3 regions of the Noviherbaspirillum sp. L7-7A genome follow, and region 3 is predicted to be linked to each of the others. Evidence: predicted binding sites of a transcription regulator. Region 3 holds the regulator's gene; each other region holds the start of a gene.

Region 1 (5,384 bases), 2.1 Mb from region 3:
CCGGTGCCGATGTCGGCAGTGGCGGACGATACCTGCAGCTTGCCCTCCACCGACAGCACCGCCTTGGCGCTGGCCGGCTGCTGCATGGCGTCCCAGAAGCCGGTCGCCATGCCCCAGCCCACCAGGGTTTTGCCGCGCCGCATCGAGCGAGGGACCGGATTGCGCTTGTCCCAGCCAAACCGTGCCGCGCCCTGTTCATAACAGGCCTTCAATTCCTTGCTGGAGAATGGTTTGCCGGTATTCTGGTCCTGCTCGGCATAGTTCAGAAGGCGCAGCGCCAGCGGATCGACGCCGGCCGCATGGGCCAGTTCATCCATCGCCGACTCCAGCACATAGACGCCAAGGGTTGCGCCCGGCGCCCGCATGTCCAGTGGCGTATAGACATCCAGCGCAGTGACCTTATAGTCGAGCATGACGTTGTCGCACTGATAGGCCGAACCGGACCAGTTCACCACCACCTCGATATAGTCTTCAAAGCGCGATGTTTCCGATACCGTTTCATGCTTGATGGCCAGCAGCTTGCCGCTCTTGTCGGCGCCCAGCGCGATCTGGTGCCGCGTGGCCGGACGATGGCCGAAGCTGAACATCTGCTGGCGCGTCAGGACCACCCGCACCGAGCGCTTCAGCTCCTGCGCCGCCATCACGGCCAGGAACAGCTGGTACTGCGGCCGCAACCCGGAGCCGAAGGCGCCGCCGACGAAGGGCGACCGCACCCGCACCTGTTCCTGCTTCAGGCCAAAGACACTGGTCACATACTGCTGGGTGTTGAGCACGCCCTGGGTCTTGTCATAGATCGTCAGGTTGCCGTCCACGTCACGCAGCACGGTGGTGGCATGCATTTCCATGGGATTGTGGTGTTCCACCGGCGTGGCGTAATCGGCCAGTACATTGATCTCGGCCCTCTTCAGGGCGGCATCGGCGTCGCCGCGTGGCTTGGGCGGCGGCTCGAAGCCATCCTTGCCCTGCCTGGGCGCATAGGCCGCATCGCGCCCGGCATCCAGGTCGGTCTGGTGCTGGTCGGCCTTGTAGCGGACGTCGATCAATGCCGATGCATGGCGCGCCGCCTCGAAGCTGCTTGCCACGACCAGGGCCACCGGCTGGCCGCTGAAGATGATGCTGGCGTCGTAAAGCGGCCGGAACGGCGAACCGGAAGGCGAGTCGTCGTCCTGGTAGCTGCGGTCGAACCACGGCAGGCTGGGCCGGTTTTCATGGGTCAGCACGTGGATCACGCCTGGCACCGCCAGCGCAGGGCCGGTATCGATGCTGCTGATGCTGCCGCGAGCGATGCCGCTGGAAACCACCACGCCATACAGCAGGTCCTCTGCCGGAAACTCGGCGGCGTAGCGCGCCTGCCCGGTCACTTTTAGTCTGCCGTCGACCCGGCTGGTTGCAACGCCGATGCGGCCCTGTTGCTTGTTCTGCGCTGTGCTCATGATTGTTCTTCCATTGCGACGGCCCGGCCCAGTGCACGGACAATGGTCCGCCTGGCCAGGCCGATTTTGAATGCATTGTGGGCAAGCGGCTGCGCCGGCTGCAGCAACGCGTCGGCAAAGGCGGAAAACGTTGCCTCGTTGGCCGGCTTGCCGATCAGCAGCTGCTCGGCCTGGCGGTCGCGCCACGGCTTGTGGGCAACGCCGCCCAGCGCCACAGCGGCGCTTTTGATCGTCTCGCCATCCAGCACCAGGCCGGCTGCCACCGAGACCAGCGCGAAGGCATAGGAGGCGCGGTCGCGGATCTTGATATAGCTGTAATGGCTCTCGTAACCCTGCGCCGGCAGTTCGACCGCGGTAATGATTTCATCCGGCGCCAGGCTGGTATCGACATCCGGCGTGTCGCCCGGCAGCTGGTGGAAATGGTCGAAGGCAATTGCACGGTCGCCGGCCGGTCCGCTGACATGCACAGTCGCATCGAGGGCGGCCAGGGCCACGCACATGTCGGACGGGTGCACCGCGACGCATTGCTCGCTTGCGCCGAGAATGGCATGAATGCGGTTGACGCCGTCCCGCGCCGGACAGCCCGATCCCGGCTCGCGCTTGTTGCACGGCGTCGCGGTGTCGTAGAAGTAGTAGCAGCGGGTGCGCTGCAGCAGGTTGCCGCCGGTCGACGCCATATTGCGCAACTGCGGCGAGGCGCCGGCAAGGATCGCCCGGGACAACAGGGGATAACGACTGCCCACCTCGGCGTGATAGGCAAGGGCCGCATTCGACACCAGCGCGCCGATGCGCAATCCGCCGTCCTTGCCTGTTTCCACAGCCGCCAGCGGAAGATGGGTAATGTCGATCAGGCGTGTCGGACGGGCGACGTCTTCCTTCATCAGGTCCAAGAGGTTGGTGCCGCCGGCGATGAAGCGGGCATGGCTTTCGCCGGCAAGCAGGGCGAGCGCATCGGCCACGCTGGAAGCGCGCGACAGTTCGAACTGGTTCATGGCTGGCCGCCCTTCCCGTCCGTCGGGAGCGCCTGGCGTACGGCGGCGACGATGTTGGGATAGCAACCGCAACGGCACAGGTTGCCGCTCATGAGTTCGCGGATGTCATCGTCGCTTTGCGCCCGCCCTTCGCCGATCAATCCGACCGCCGAGCAGATCTGCCCCGGGGTGCAGTAGCCGCACTGGAAGGCATCCTGGTCGATGAATGCCTGCTGCACCGGATGCAGCGCCTCGCCCTGCGCCAGCCCTTCCACGGTCGTGATCTCGCAGCCGTCCTTCATGGCCGCCAGCGTGAGGCAGGCATTGACGCGCTTGCCATCGACCAGCACCGTGCAGGCGCCGCATTGGCCGTGGTCGCAACCTTTCTTGGTCCCGGTGAGCTGCAGGTCCTCACGCAGCAGGTCCAGCAGCGTAGTCCATGGCGCGGTGCGGATTTCGCGCTGGACGCCATTCAGGGTCAGGCTGATCTTGCAGGATTGCGCAAAGGGCGCCTTCTGCGCCGACCTGGCGCGGTCATCGGGACTATTCATGGTGTTCGGCTCCGGAAAGGAAAGGGGGCGCTATTCGCCACTTTGGCGCGAACAGGGCGACAAAGCGTTCCAGCCTAGTCACTGTCATTGAAAAGCACAGGTCGGAAAACGACTTGTATGGCTGTAGGAATCCGCGCGTTCAGGCAGCGGAATTGATGAAATCGGCCTGTTCTCGATCGGTCCGGATGCCGCCCCGACTAGAAGTCTTCCATTTTCGACAATTGCCGGCCTTGAAAAGGGTTCTATCCGCCCCTATACTTAGCACTCGCCGACGGAGAGTGCTAATAATTCCCTCGGACCGTCGAATCCCCGCGGTTGAATGCAGCGAAAAACGCTGAAGTCAGCCGTTTTATATTAATTACTGACAACATTTTTTAGGAGTTTGTATGGCACTTCGTCCTTTGCACGATCGCGTCATCGTCAAGCGCCTCGACCAGGAAACCAAAACTGCGTCCGGCATCGTTCTCCCTGAAACCGCGGCCGAGAAGCCGGATCAGGGTGAAGTCCTGGCTGTAGGCAACGGCAAGATCCTCGAAGGCGGCCAGGTGCGTCCTCTGGACGTGAAGGTTGGCGACCGCGTGCTGTTTGGCAAGTATTCCGGCCAGACCGTCAAGATGAACGGCGAAGAACTGCTGGTCATGCGCGAGGAAGACATCCTCGCCATCGTGCAGCAGTAATGCGGACCGCCATGCGCCGCGCAACCCGCGGGCCATGGCGACGGCGGCAGCCGGCACCGGTCGGCGCCCTCCCCTGCAATCCTATTCAAGAATACTCAAGGAGTAATTAACATGGCTGCTAAAGAAGTCGTATTTGGCGACAGCGCTCGCCACAAGATGGTCGAAGGCGTCAACATCCTGGCCAACGCGGTCAAGGTGACCCTGGGCCCGAAAGGCCGCAACGTGGTTCTGGAGCGTTCCTTCGGTTCCCCGACCGTGACCAAGGACGGCGTGTCGGTCGCGAAAGAAATCGAACTGAAAGACAAGCTCATGAACATGGGCGCCCAGATGGTCAAGGAAGTGGCTTCCCGCACCAGCGACAACGCTGGCGACGGCACCACCACCGCAACCGTTCTGGCCCAGGCTATCGTCCGCGAAGGCATGAAATACGTTGCCGCCGGCATGAACCCGATGGACCTGAAGCGCGGCATCGACAAGGCAGTCACCGCTCTGGTCGACGAAGTGCGCAAGCTGGCACGTCCCTGCACCACCACCCGCGAAATCGCCCAGGTTGGCTCGATCTCTGCCAACAGCGACAGCTCCATCGGCGACCGCATCGCTGAAGCCATGGAAAAAGTCGGCAAGGAAGGCGTTATCACCGTGGAAGACGGCAAGTCGCTGAACGACGAGCTGGACATCGTGGAAGGCATGCAGTTCGACCGCGGCTACCTGTCCCCGTACTTCATCAACAATCCGGACAAGCAAAGCGTCATCCTGGAAAGCCCGTTCATCCTGCTGTTTGACAAAAAGATCTCGAACATCCGTGACCTGCTCCCGGTGCTGGAGCAAGTCGCCAAGGCTGGCCGTCCGCTGCTGATCATCGCCGAAGACATCGAAGGCGAAGCGCTGGCAACCCTGGTGGTGAACAACATCCGCGGCATCCTGAAGACCTGCGCAGTCAAGGCCCCTGGCTTCGGCGACCGTCGCAAGGCCATGCTGGAAGACATCGCCATCCTGACTGGCGGCCAGGTCATCGCTGAAGAAGTCGGCCTGACGCTGGAAAAGGTCACGCTGAACGACCTCGGCCAAGCCAAGCGCATCGAAGTGGGCAAGGAAAACACCACCGTCATCGACGGCGCAGGCCAGAGCGCTGCGATCGAAGCCCGCGTCAAGCAGGTTCGCGTGCAGATCGAGGAAGCCACGTCCGACTACGACCGTGAAAAGCTGCAGGAACGCGTTGCCAAGCTGGCAGGCGGTGTTGCAGTCATCAAGGTTGGCGCCGCCACCGAAGTCGAGATGAAAGAGAAGAAGGCACGCGTGGAAGACGCGCTGCACGCCACCCGCGCTGCGGTGGAAGAAGGCATCGTGCCTGGCGGCGGCGTTGCACTGCTGCGCGCTCGCGCCAACCTGAACATCAAGGGCGACAACAGCGACCAGGACGCAGGCATCAAGATCGTTCTGCGCGCCATCGAAGAGCCGCTGCGCATGATCGTTCAGAACGCAGGCGAGGAAGCATCGGTTGTGGTTGCAAAGGTGCTGGAAGGCACGGGCAACTTCGGCTACAACGCTGCCAACGACACCTACGGCGACCTGGTCGAGCAAGGCGTGCTGGATCCGGCCAAAGTGACCCGCACCGCGCTGCAAAACGCAGCATCGATCGCCAGCCTGATGCTGACCACCGACTGCACCGTCACCGAACTGGCTGAAGACAAGCCAGCCGGCGGCCCGGGCATGGGCGGTATGGGTGGCATGGGCGGTATGGGTGGCATGGAC
Region 2 (5,384 bases), 280 kb from region 3:
TGGCCACGGTCAGCTGGTCGTCGTTGAAATACCTGGCCGCCACCGCCTGCACCTGTTGCGCCGTGACCTGGCCCAGCTTTTCGATGATGCGGTCGATCTGCCGGTGGGAAATGCCGGTCATTTCCATCACGCCGATCTCCATCGCCTGGCCGAAAATGGAGTCGCGCTTGTAGATCTGGCTGGCGATCAGCTGGTTCTTCACCCGCCGCAGTTCATCTTCGGTGACGCCTTCCCGGGCAATGCGCTGCACCTCGGCGCGCAACAGCTTTTCCAGCTGCTCGGTACTGGTGCCAGCGGCGGGAACGCCATCGAGCACGAACAGCACCGGGCCGCGCGCATTGGCCGAATAGCTGGCGCCGACCGAGTTGGCGACCCGCTCGGTACGCACCAGGCGCGCCGGCAGCCGGGCATTGTCGAAGCCGTCCAGCACCGCCGACAGCACGTCGAGCGCATGGACGTCGTCATCCTTTTCCACATCGCGCAGGGTCGGAACCTTGAATGCCAGCGCCACATAGGGATTTTCCGCGGGGGCCTTGACCGTGACCCGCCGGATGCCTTCCTGCACCGGCTCTTCCTGCGGCTTGGTGACCGGGATGCGCTTGGGGGAGATCTTGCCGAAATGCTTTTCCGCCAGCGCCTTCACCTGCTGCGCATCGACGTCGCCGGTAACGACCATGGTCGCGTTATTGGGCGCATACCAGCGATCATGCCAGGCGCGGGCGTCGTCCACGCTCATGTTGCGCAGGTCGTCCATCCAGCCGACGATGGGATTGTGATAGGGGTGGGCAATGAAGGCGGCGGCATTCAGGGCTTCGTTGAGCTTGCCCTGAGGCTGGTCCTCGGTGCGCAGGCGCCGCTCTTCCATCACTACCCGGATCTCACGCGAGAACTCTTCCTTGTCGAACGCCAGGTTGGCCATGCGATCCGCTTCCAGCGCCATCACCGCTTCCAGCCGCGACTTCTCGATCTGCTGGTAATAGCCGGTGTAATCCTTGCTGGTGAATGCATTCTCGCGTCCGCCCAGCGCGGCCACCCGCGCGCTGAACTCGCCGGGCTTCAAGCTCTTGGTGCCCTTGAACATCATGTGCTCCAGCGCATGGGCCACGCCGGTGGTGCCGTTCAGTTCGTCCATGGAGCCGATGCGGTACCAGATCATGTGGGCCGCGGTCGGGGCGCGATGATCCTCCTTGACGATGATCTTCATGCCATTGCCCAGCATGAATTCCTGCGCCGGCTCTGCCGCGGCCAGCGAGCAGATGGCCAGCATGCAGGCCGCGGCGATTGCCTTGATACGAAATTTCATAGTCTCGCTCTGCTAGAATAGGGGACCCGATTTTCCACGCCGCATGCGGCTCTGGCGTTCCGAAAAACAAGGCATTGATTGTATCCGCTTGCAGCCATCCCGGTTGCCTGGCGCCATTGACCGCAACGACTCCCGATCCGATGTTCAGTTTCTTCAAGCGCAAACCCAAAGACACGCCCACCGATACCGAGACTGCGCCGCCAGCGGCCGCCCCCGCCCCGGCGCCCGCAGCCCCCGTTGCGGCAGCTGCGCCGGCCGCGGCCCCGCAGGCCATGCCCGAGCCCGCAGCGACTGCGCCTCAGGCCATTGTGGTGCCGGTGGAAACGCCTGCCGAAACGCGGCAGTCGTGGATGAAGCGCCTGAAAGCCGGCCTGTCCAAGACCTCGACCAACCTGACCACCCTGTTCGTCGGCGCCCGCATCGACGACGAGCTTTATGAAGAGCTGGAAGCGGCGCTGCTGATGGCCGATACCGGCGTGGAAGCGACCCAGTTCCTGCTCAATGGCTTGAAGCGCCGGGTCAAGGAACAGAAGCTGACCGACGCCTCCCAGGTCAAGACCGCGCTGCGGGCATTGATGGTGGAACTGCTGACGCCGCTGCAAAAGCCGCTGGTGCTGGGCCGCGAGCAGCCGCTGGTGCTGATGATCGCCGGCGTCAACGGCGCCGGCAAGACCACCACCATCGGCAAGCTGGCCAAGCACATGCAGGCGCATGGCCAGTCGGTGCTGCTGGCCGCCGGCGACACCTTCCGCGCGGCTGCGCGCGAACAGCTTACGGTCTGGGGCGAGCGCAACAATGTCACCGTCATCTCCCAGCAATCGGGCGACCCGGCCGCAGTCGCCTTCGACGCGGTGCATTCGGCCCAGGCCAGAAAGACCGACATAGTGATGGTCGACACCGCGGGCCGCCTGCCAACCCAGCTGCACCTGATGGATGAGCTGAAGAAGATCAAGCGCGTGATCGGCAAGGGCATGGCTTCGGCCCCGCATGAAGTGCTGCTGGTCATCGATGGCAACACCGGCCAGAACGCGCTGGCCCAGGTGCAGGCGTTCGACGACGCGCTCGGCCTGACTGGGCTGGTCATCACCAAGCTCGACGGCACCGCCAAGGGCGGCGTGCTCGCGGCGATCGCCAAGGTGCGGCCGGTGCCGGTGTATTTCATCGGCGTGGGCGAGAAGATCGAGGACTTGCAGCCGTTTAATGCCGAAGACTTTGTCGACGCGCTGCTGAGCTGACGCGCATCCGGGGAAGCAAACACATGGCCATGATCGAATTCCACGATGTCTCCAAGCTGTATCCGGGCGGATCGGCCGCCCTGTCGGAGGTGTCGCTGTCCATTGCCAGCGGTGAACTGGTGTTTCTGGCCGGCCCGTCCGGCGCCGGCAAGTCGACTCTCCTGAAAATGATCGCCGCCATCGAGCGTCCCAGCGCTGGCCGGGTGCTCGTCAATGGCCAGGAAGTCAGCAGCATCAGGCAGCGCGGCCTGCCCTATCTGCGCCGCAAGCTCGGCCTGATCCTGCAGGAGCAGCGCCTGCTGATGGATCGCAATGTGCTGGCCAATGTGATGCTGCCGCTGGTGGTTGCCGGCATCGCCGGCGAGGATGCGGAAAAGCGCGCCCGCGCAGCGCTGGGCAAGGTCGGGCTGCCGTCCAAGGCGGCCAGCATGCCGCAAAGCCTGTCGGGCGGGGAGCAGCAGCGGGTGGCGATCGCGCGCGCCATCGTGCACCGGCCGCAGGTCATCATCGCCGACGAGCCCACCGCCAACCTCGACCGCGACAGCGCCAACCTGGTGCTGTCGACCCTGAAAGCATTCCATGGCGCCGGCGTGACTTGCGTGATATCGACCCACGACGACTATTTTCTCGATCGCGCCGACCGCGTGATCTATCTGAGCCAGGGCCGGGTCACCGAAGCCTGGCGCCGTAACCCGGTGGAAGAGGATGTGGCATGAAGGTGTGGTTGCGACAGCATGTGTTTGCCTTGAAGGGCGCGATTCCCCGTCCCGGACGCGGCTTCGGCAGCTTTGCCTTCAATGTGCTGGTGGTGGCGATTGCGCTGGCCCTGCCCTTCGCCGGCCTGACGGTGCTGGAAAACATGCGGCCGGTCTCGGCCCAGCTGGCGGTCGAACCGGAAATCAGTGTCTTCCTGTCAATGGACACGCCGCGCCAGCGGGCCTCGGCCCTGGCGCCCGAAATCCAGCGGGTGCTGCAGGCCAGCCAGACCGGCGGCACCATCGAATTCATCCCGCGGGAAAATGCATTGAGCGCGCTGAAGGAACGCAGCGCCATTGCCGACGCAGTCACTACCCTGGGCAACAATCCGCTGCCGGATGGCTATGTGCTCAAGCTGGCCGGCTTCGAGAATGCGCAGGATGCCCGCCGCGTGGATGAGATCGCGGTGCAGCTCAAGGCATTGCCTGGCGTTGAATATGTGCAGGTCGATTCCGCCTGGGTACAGCGGCTGTCGGCATTGCTCAATGTGCTGAGGATGGCGCTGCTGTTCCTGGCCGCGACGCTGGGCGTGGTCGTGGTGGCGGTGGTATTCAATACGATACGGCTGCAGGTCATGACGCAACGCGAGGAAATCGAGGTCTCGCGGCTGGTAGGCGCCACCGACGGCTTCATCTGCCGGCCCTTCTATTACAGCGGCGCCCTACTTGGCCTGGCCGCCGGCGCACTGGCGCTGGGCGTGGTTGCCTTGGGCATGCGTCCGTTGAATGCCGCCATTGCGGAATTTGCCCGGCTTTATGCGTCCGAATTTCAATTGCTGCCGCTGGGCTGGCTGCTGACTACAGCCTTGCTGCTGGTGAGCGCATTTTTGGGCCTGTGCGGTGCAATGCTGTCCGTCCGACGTCATCTCGGGCGGGCGAACTGAACGTTGGCGGGAACAATTGCCGAGCGAACGGGTCATAGTAACGCAATCCTTCATTAGCATTTTTCAGCCCACCAAAGTCTATTCCGCGTATCCCGTGTAAAACATTTGCTACCCGATCAACCTTGTGCGTTGATCGATTCGTCATATCCCCCTAGACAGAAGCCGGGCCGGCAAACTTTCGGCTTGGTCTGGGTTCTAAAAAAAAGTCTGTGTATCTTATTCAGGTTCCCGATAGTGTTTTCCCTATCTTGTCGGTTGGGATAGCCGATTAGCACTCCGGTTGAGGGAGTGCTAATATAGAACCTGCAAAAGATTTCGTTTAGTCAAGATAAATTTACGTCTAGTTAGCAAGGAGAAAGCATGAAAGCATCGACCTCGTCGGATGCGATAGTAGCTGCAGGCCAAAATGCACTGGCCCTGGGTTTCTCTGGCAATCTGGGCAATATCGACGCGTATATTTCCGCGGTCAACCGCCTGCCGATGTTGACGCAGGAAGAGGAAGTGTCGCTGGCCCGTCGCTGGCGCGACAGCAATGACCTCGCTGCCGCCCAGGGCCTGGTGCTGTCGCATCTGCGGCTGGTGGTATCGATTGCGCGCGGCTACCTGGGCTACGGCCTGCCGCATGCCGACCTGATCCAGGAAGGCAATATCGGCCTGATGAAGGCAGTCAAGCGTTTCGATCCGGACCAGGGCGTTCGCCTGGTGTCGTATGCGATGCACTGGATCAAGGCGGAGATGCATGAGTACATCCTGAAGAACTGGCGGCTGGTCAAGGTGGCCACCACCAAGGCGCAGCGCAAGCTGTTCTTCAATCTGCGCAGCCACAAGGAAGGCCTGGACTCGATGACGCCGGCGCAGGTGGATGCGCTGGCCAAGACGCTGAATGTGAAGCGCGAGGAAGTGATCGAGATGGAAACCAGGCTGTCCGGCCGTGACATCGCGCTGGAAGCGCCGACGGACGACGAGGACGACAAGTTCTCGCCGATCGCCTACCTGTCTTCCGACAATTCCGAGCCCAGCAAGGTGCTGGAAGCGCAGGCATTCGATCGGCTGCAGTCCGAGGGCCTGGCCAGCGCGCTGGAAAAGCTGGACCCGCGTTCGCGTCGCATCGTCGAGGCGCGCTGGCTGGCCAATGACGATGGCTCGGGCGCAACCCTGCATGAGCTGGCGGATGAGTTCGGCGTGTCGGCCGAGCGCATCAGGCAGA
Region 3 (5,384 bases):
TTCCAGATCGTGCATGTGATGTTCGGCCAGGACCTGCTGGAAGTCACCACCTTCCGCGGCGCGGCCAAGGAAGCCGCGCCCAAGGACGAGCACGGCCGCGTGCTGCGCGACAACACCTTCGGCGAGCAGCATGAGGATGCCCTGCGGCGCGACTTCACCATCAACGCGATGTACTACGATCCCGCCACCCAGGAAGTGCTGGACTACCACGGCGGCATGGCCGACATCCGCAACCGCACGCTGCGCATGATCGGCGTGCCCGAGGAGCGTTACCGGGAAGACCCGGTGCGCATGCTGCGGGTGGTGCGCTTCGCCGCCAAGCTCGGCTTCGAGATCGATCCGTCGGCGCAGGCGCCGATTCCGGTGATGGCGCCGCTGATCAACAACGTGCCGGCGGCGCGGGTATTCGATGAAATGCTCAAGCTCCTGATGAGCGGCCAGGCGATGGCTTGCCTGGAGCGGCTGCGCAGCGAAGGCCTGCACCATGGCCTGCTGCCTCTGCTGGACGTGGTGATGGAGCAGCCGCTGGGCGAGCGCTTCGTGCGCCTGGCATTGGACAATACCGACCTGCGCATCCGTCAGGGCAAGCCGGTGTCGCCGGGCTTCCTGTTCGCCTCGCTGCTGTGGCACCAGGTGCTGGAGAAATGGCGCGCCTACCAGGCCGCCGGCGAATTTCCGATCCCGGCCCTGCACCAGGCGGCCGACGACGTGCTCAACGGCCAGACCGAGAAACTGGCGCTGCAGCGCCGCATCGCCACCGACATGCGCGACATCTGGGCAATGCAGCCGCGCTTCGAGCGCCGCAGCGGCAAGTCGCCCTACAAGCTGCTGGAGCACCCGCGCCTGCGCGCCGGCTACGACTTCCTGCTGCTGCGCTGCGAATCCGGCGAACTCGACGCCGAGGCCGGCGAATGGTGGACCGCCTTCATGGAAGCCGATGGCCCCGGCCGCGAGGAACTGCTGGCCAGGAAACCCAGGGTTGACGGCGAAGCCGCCGCGCCAAAGAAGCGCGTCCGGCGCCGCCGTCCGAAGAAGGAGTCGGGCACCGGCGTGGCTGGCGACAATCCGGCCATGGCGGGAGAGCACGGCGAATGAAGCCGGTGGCCGCCTACATCGGCCTGGGAGCCAACCTGGGCGATGCACGCGGCGCCGTGCAGGCGGCGCTGCAGGCCCTGGGCACGCTGCCCGAGACCAGGCTGCTGGCCCAGTCCAGCCTGTTCAAGACCGCGCCGGTCGATGCCGGCGGCGATGATTACGTCAATGCCGTGGCACGGATCGAAACCCGCCTGCCGCCGCAGCAACTGCTGGAGCGGCTGCTGGAGATCGAGCAGGCGCATGGCCGCACCCGGCCGGGCTACAATGCACCGCGCACGCTGGACCTGGACCTGCTGCTGTATGGCAGCGAACGGATCGCCACGGCGACGCTGACGGTGCCCCATCCGCGCATGACGCAGCGCGCCTTCGTGCTGATCCCGCTGCTGCAGATCGCGCCCCTGATCGAGATTCCCGGCATGGGGCCGGCGCATGGCTTCGTGCCCGATGTGGCCGGTCAGGCGATTTCCGTCATCAGGGAATGAAAGACTGAAGAGCTGAACGCCCGTCCGTAGAACAAGAACAGGCGCCATGCGCGCCGAACCCAGACACTGCAACCGGAGGACATGAAATGGCAGGCTATCTGCAGGAAAACCAGGCTGCGGGACGCAGCAAGGCAGTCACCGCGCCGGCGCTGATGGCAATGCGCGCGGCGGGCGAGAAGATCACCATGCTCACCTGCTACGACGCCAGCTTCGCCGCGCTGATGGACCGCTGCGGCGTCGAGATGCTGCTGGTGGGCGACTCGCTGGGCATGGTGTCGCAGGGACATCAGTCCACCCTGCCGGTCACGCTGGCCGACATGGCTTATCACACCGCCAGCGTGGCCCGTGGCAACCGCACCGCGCTGCTGGTGGCCGACATGCCGTTCGGCACCTATGCCACGCCGGAGGCAGCCTTCAATAATGCCGCCGAACTGATGCGCGCCGGCGCCCACATGGTCAAGCTCGAAGGCGGCGCCTGGCTGGCGTCAACCGTGCGCTTCCTGACCGAGCGCGCAATACCGGTCTGCGCCCATGTCGGCCTGACGCCGCAGTCGGTGCATATCCTGGGCGGCTTCAAGGTGCAGGGCAAGTCGGTGGCCGGCGCCGAGCAGATGAAGGACGACGCGCTGGCGCTGCAGGCGGCCGGTGCGTCGGTGCTGGTGCTGGAAGCGATTCCCGCGGCGCTCGGCCGCGAGGTGACCGAGGCGCTGGCAATTCCCACCATCGGCATCGGCGCCGGCCCCGACTGCTCGGGCCAGGTGCTGGTGATGCATGACATGCTGGGCGTGTTCCCCGGCCACAAGGCGCGCTTCGTGAAGAATTTCATGGACGGCCAGACCAGCATCGACGCGGCGGTCAAGGCCTATGTGGCGGCGGTGAAGGACGGCAGCTTCCCGGCGCCGGAACACTGCTTCTAACCTGCCGCCCCGCCGCGCTGCGCTGCCGACGCATGGCAGCCAGGCGCGCGGCGTCAGACCGGCAGTTGGGTGATCGACGCGGTGGCCAGGCCGGCGTCGATCGACAGAAAGCCAACCGTCACCGGCAGCTTGAAGCGGCGCGGGCCGGCACTGCCGGGATTGACCAGCAGCACGCCCTCTTCCTCGCGCACCATGGGCTTGTGGGAATGGCCGGCAATGACGACCTGCACCGGCGGCAGCGCGCCCTTCAATTCCTTCAGGTCATGCAGCAGGTGAATCGCCACGCCGTCGAAGGTCAGCGTCAGGCTGTGCGGCACCGCCTGCGCCCACGGCCCCCGGTCGTTATTGCCGCGCACCGCATCGACCGGCGCGATCGACGCCAGTGCTTCCAGGATCTGTGCATTGCCGATGTCGCCGGCATGGATGATGCGGTCCACGCCGGCCAGCGCGGCCAGCGCTTCCGGCCGCAGCAGGCCGTGGGTGTCGGAAATGAGGCCGATGCGCATCGTCGCCCGGTCAGCTGCCGTGGCTCAGCGCGTTCGACAGCAGCTTGGCGGTGATGTCGACGATCGGAATCACCCGTTCATAGGCCATGCGCGTCGGGCCGATCACGCCCAGCGTGCCGACCACCTTGCCATTGACGCCATAGGGCGCGGTCACCACGCTCATTTCATCGACCGGCATCAGCTGCGAGTCGCCGCCGATGAAGATCTGCACGCCGGTGGCCTTGCTCGACACATCCAGCAGCTGCATCAGGCTGGTCTTCTGCTCGAACATGTCGAACAGCTTGCGCAGCGAGGTCATGTTGGAAGACAAGTCGCTCACCGACAGCAGGTTGCGCTCGCCGGAAATGACGACCTCGTCATTGTTTTCCGTCATCGCGTCGCTGCCGGCCTCCACCGCCGCCTGCATCAGCCGCGTCATGTCGTCGCGCAGCTGGCGCAGCTCGGCCTGCAGCCGGTTGCGCACATCGTCGAAACTCAGGCCGCCATAGTGCAGGTTGATGTAGTTGGCCGCCTCCACCAGTTGCGAGCGGGTGTAGTCGACATCCGTCAGCAGCAGCCGGTTCTGCACTTCGCCATTGGGCGCGACGATCACCAGCAGGATGCGCTTTTCCGACAGCCGCAGGAATTCCACCTGCTGAAAGACCGACTCCCGGCGCGGCGTCAGCACCACGCCGGCGAACTGCGACAGCGAGGACAGCACCTGGGCGGCGCTGGAAATGATGCGCTGCGGCGAGCCGATCTGGTTTTTCGGCTGCAGCCGGAATTCCACCGCCTTCTCGTCCAGCGGCTGCACCGTCAGCAGGGTGTCGACGAACATCCGGTAGCCGCGTGGCGTCGGAATGCGGCCGGCCGAGGTATGCGGGCTGGCGACCAGCCCCATGTCCTCCAGGTCGGCCATGATGTTGCGGATGGTGGCGGGCGACAGGTCGAGTCCGGATATCTTGGACAGTGCGCGGGAACCGACCGGCTGGCCGTCGGCGATATACCGTTCCACCAGGGCTTTTAGCAGGGTTTGTGCGCGATGATCGAGTTGCATGTCCGTAGTCTAATGTCGTGGCGCATCAGGCGCCATGATTTATATGTGCTTGCAGCCAGGCTTCCAGGTCGTGCAGCGAGGCGCAGACTGCGTCCGGCGCTACATGGTCCGGCATGGTACGCAGCGGCAGGTCCTGCCGCCGCAGCCAGACGCCGCGCAGGCCAGCCTTTTGCGCGCCTTCCACGTCGAGCAGCGGATCGTCGCCGACATAGACCGCCTCGGCCGGCTCGACCTGCAGCGCCTCGCAGGCATGGCGGAAAATCGCCGGGTCCGGCTTGGCGCTGCCGAACTGGTGGGCGGCGATGGACACGTTGAAATAATGATCCATGCCTATCGCGCCCAGGTCGGCCACGCCGTTGGACACCGAGCCCAGGGCGACCTTCTGCCGCAGCGAAGCCAGCACCGGGTGCACATCCGGATACGGCTCGACCTGGTTGCGGGCGGCGTTGAAGATATCCATTGCCGTGTCCACCGCCTCCGCACTTTCCCCGCAGGCCACGAACACCTCGGTCAGCACCGCATGGCGCAGCGCCGACAGGTTGATGAGGTAGCGCGGCTCGGCTTTCATCAGCGCCACCCTTCTCGCCCGCATTTCCTCGATGCTGTAGCCAGCCGCGACGGCGGGCGCATGTTCCCTGATCCAGTCGAACAGCAGGCGCTCGGCGCGCATGATCACGGGCACGATGGGCCACAGGGTATCGTCAAGGTCGAACAGTACGGCTTTGATGGCAGGCATGAGTGCTAAGTTTCCAGAGTTTTAACAGTTTGTCGGCGCATAAACTGGTTTGCACGGGAATTATGGTCTAATCTGCCGCATGCCGTCGTTCATGCCTCCCACACAGATGACTTTTCAGAAAATTGCGATTATCGGCAAGCCGGGCGCCACGGGTATCGCCGAGTCGCTGACGCAGCTCGCCGCCTTCCTGCAGGATGCCGGCATCGAGGTGCTGTTCGAGGCCGAGACGGCGCAGAACATCAACCATCAGGGCACGGGCCTGACCGCCCAGCAGATCGGCGAACAGGCCGACGCCGCCATCGTGGTCGGCGGCGACGGCACCATGCTGGGCATCGCCCGCCAGCTGGCACCCTACAATGTGCCGCTGATCGGCATCAACCAGGGCCGGCTGGGCTTCATGACCGACATTCCGGCCGAAGGCATGCTGCCGATTCTGTCGGACATGCTGGCAGGCGAAATGGAATCGGAACAGCGCAGCCTGCTGGAAGGCGCGGTGCTGCGCGACGGCCAGATCATTTTCCGCGGCCTGGCCTTCAATGACGTGGTAGTGGCGCGCGGCGCCGGCTCCGGCATGGTCGAGCTGCGGGTGACGGTGGACGGCCACTTCATGTA

What was found. Region 3 encodes HrcA, which represses chaperone genes, less so after heat shock. Its sites were predicted from a motif close to TTAGCACTCNNNNNNNNNGAGTGCTAA; they were not measured.
Region 1: groES (co-chaperone GroES) is a predicted target of HrcA. The motif match lies at 3,214-3,240, and genes of this name have one in related genera.
Region 2: rpoH (RNA polymerase sigma factor RpoH) is a predicted target of HrcA. The motif match lies at 4,446-4,472, and genes of this name have one in related genera.

What each region holds. Positions count from the first base shown of each region.
Region 1 covers NZ_JAHQRJ010000001.1:455,372-460,755, reverse strand. The annotation lists gene KTQ42_RS02085 (xanthine dehydrogenase family protein molybdopterin-binding subunit) at 1-1,433, opposite strand, end outside; gene KTQ42_RS02080 (xanthine dehydrogenase family protein subunit M) at 1,430-2,425, opposite strand; gene KTQ42_RS02075 ((2Fe-2S)-binding protein) at 2,422-2,955, opposite strand; gene groES (co-chaperone GroES) at 3,342-3,632, shown strand; gene groL (chaperonin GroEL) at 3,744-5,384, shown strand, end outside.
Region 2 covers NZ_JAHQRJ010000001.1:2,793,528-2,798,911, forward strand. The annotation lists gene KTQ42_RS12760 (pitrilysin family protein) at 1-1,303, opposite strand, end outside; gene ftsY (signal recognition particle-docking protein FtsY) at 1,444-2,538, shown strand; gene KTQ42_RS12770 (ATP-binding cassette domain-containing protein) at 2,568-3,254, shown strand; gene KTQ42_RS12775 (ABC transporter permease) at 3,251-4,177, shown strand; gene rpoH (RNA polymerase sigma factor RpoH) at 4,538-5,384, shown strand, end outside.
Region 3 covers NZ_JAHQRJ010000001.1:2,517,280-2,522,663, forward strand. The annotation lists gene pcnB (polynucleotide adenylyltransferase PcnB) at 1-1,095, shown strand, start outside; gene folK (2-amino-4-hydroxy-6-hydroxymethyldihydropteridine diphosphokinase) at 1,092-1,577, shown strand; gene panB (3-methyl-2-oxobutanoate hydroxymethyltransferase) at 1,664-2,494, shown strand; gene KTQ42_RS11405 (metallophosphoesterase family protein) at 2,548-3,000, opposite strand; gene hrcA (heat-inducible transcriptional repressor HrcA) at 3,011-4,036, opposite strand; gene KTQ42_RS11415 (HAD family hydrolase) at 4,062-4,772, opposite strand; gene KTQ42_RS11420 (NAD kinase) at 4,879-5,384, shown strand, end outside.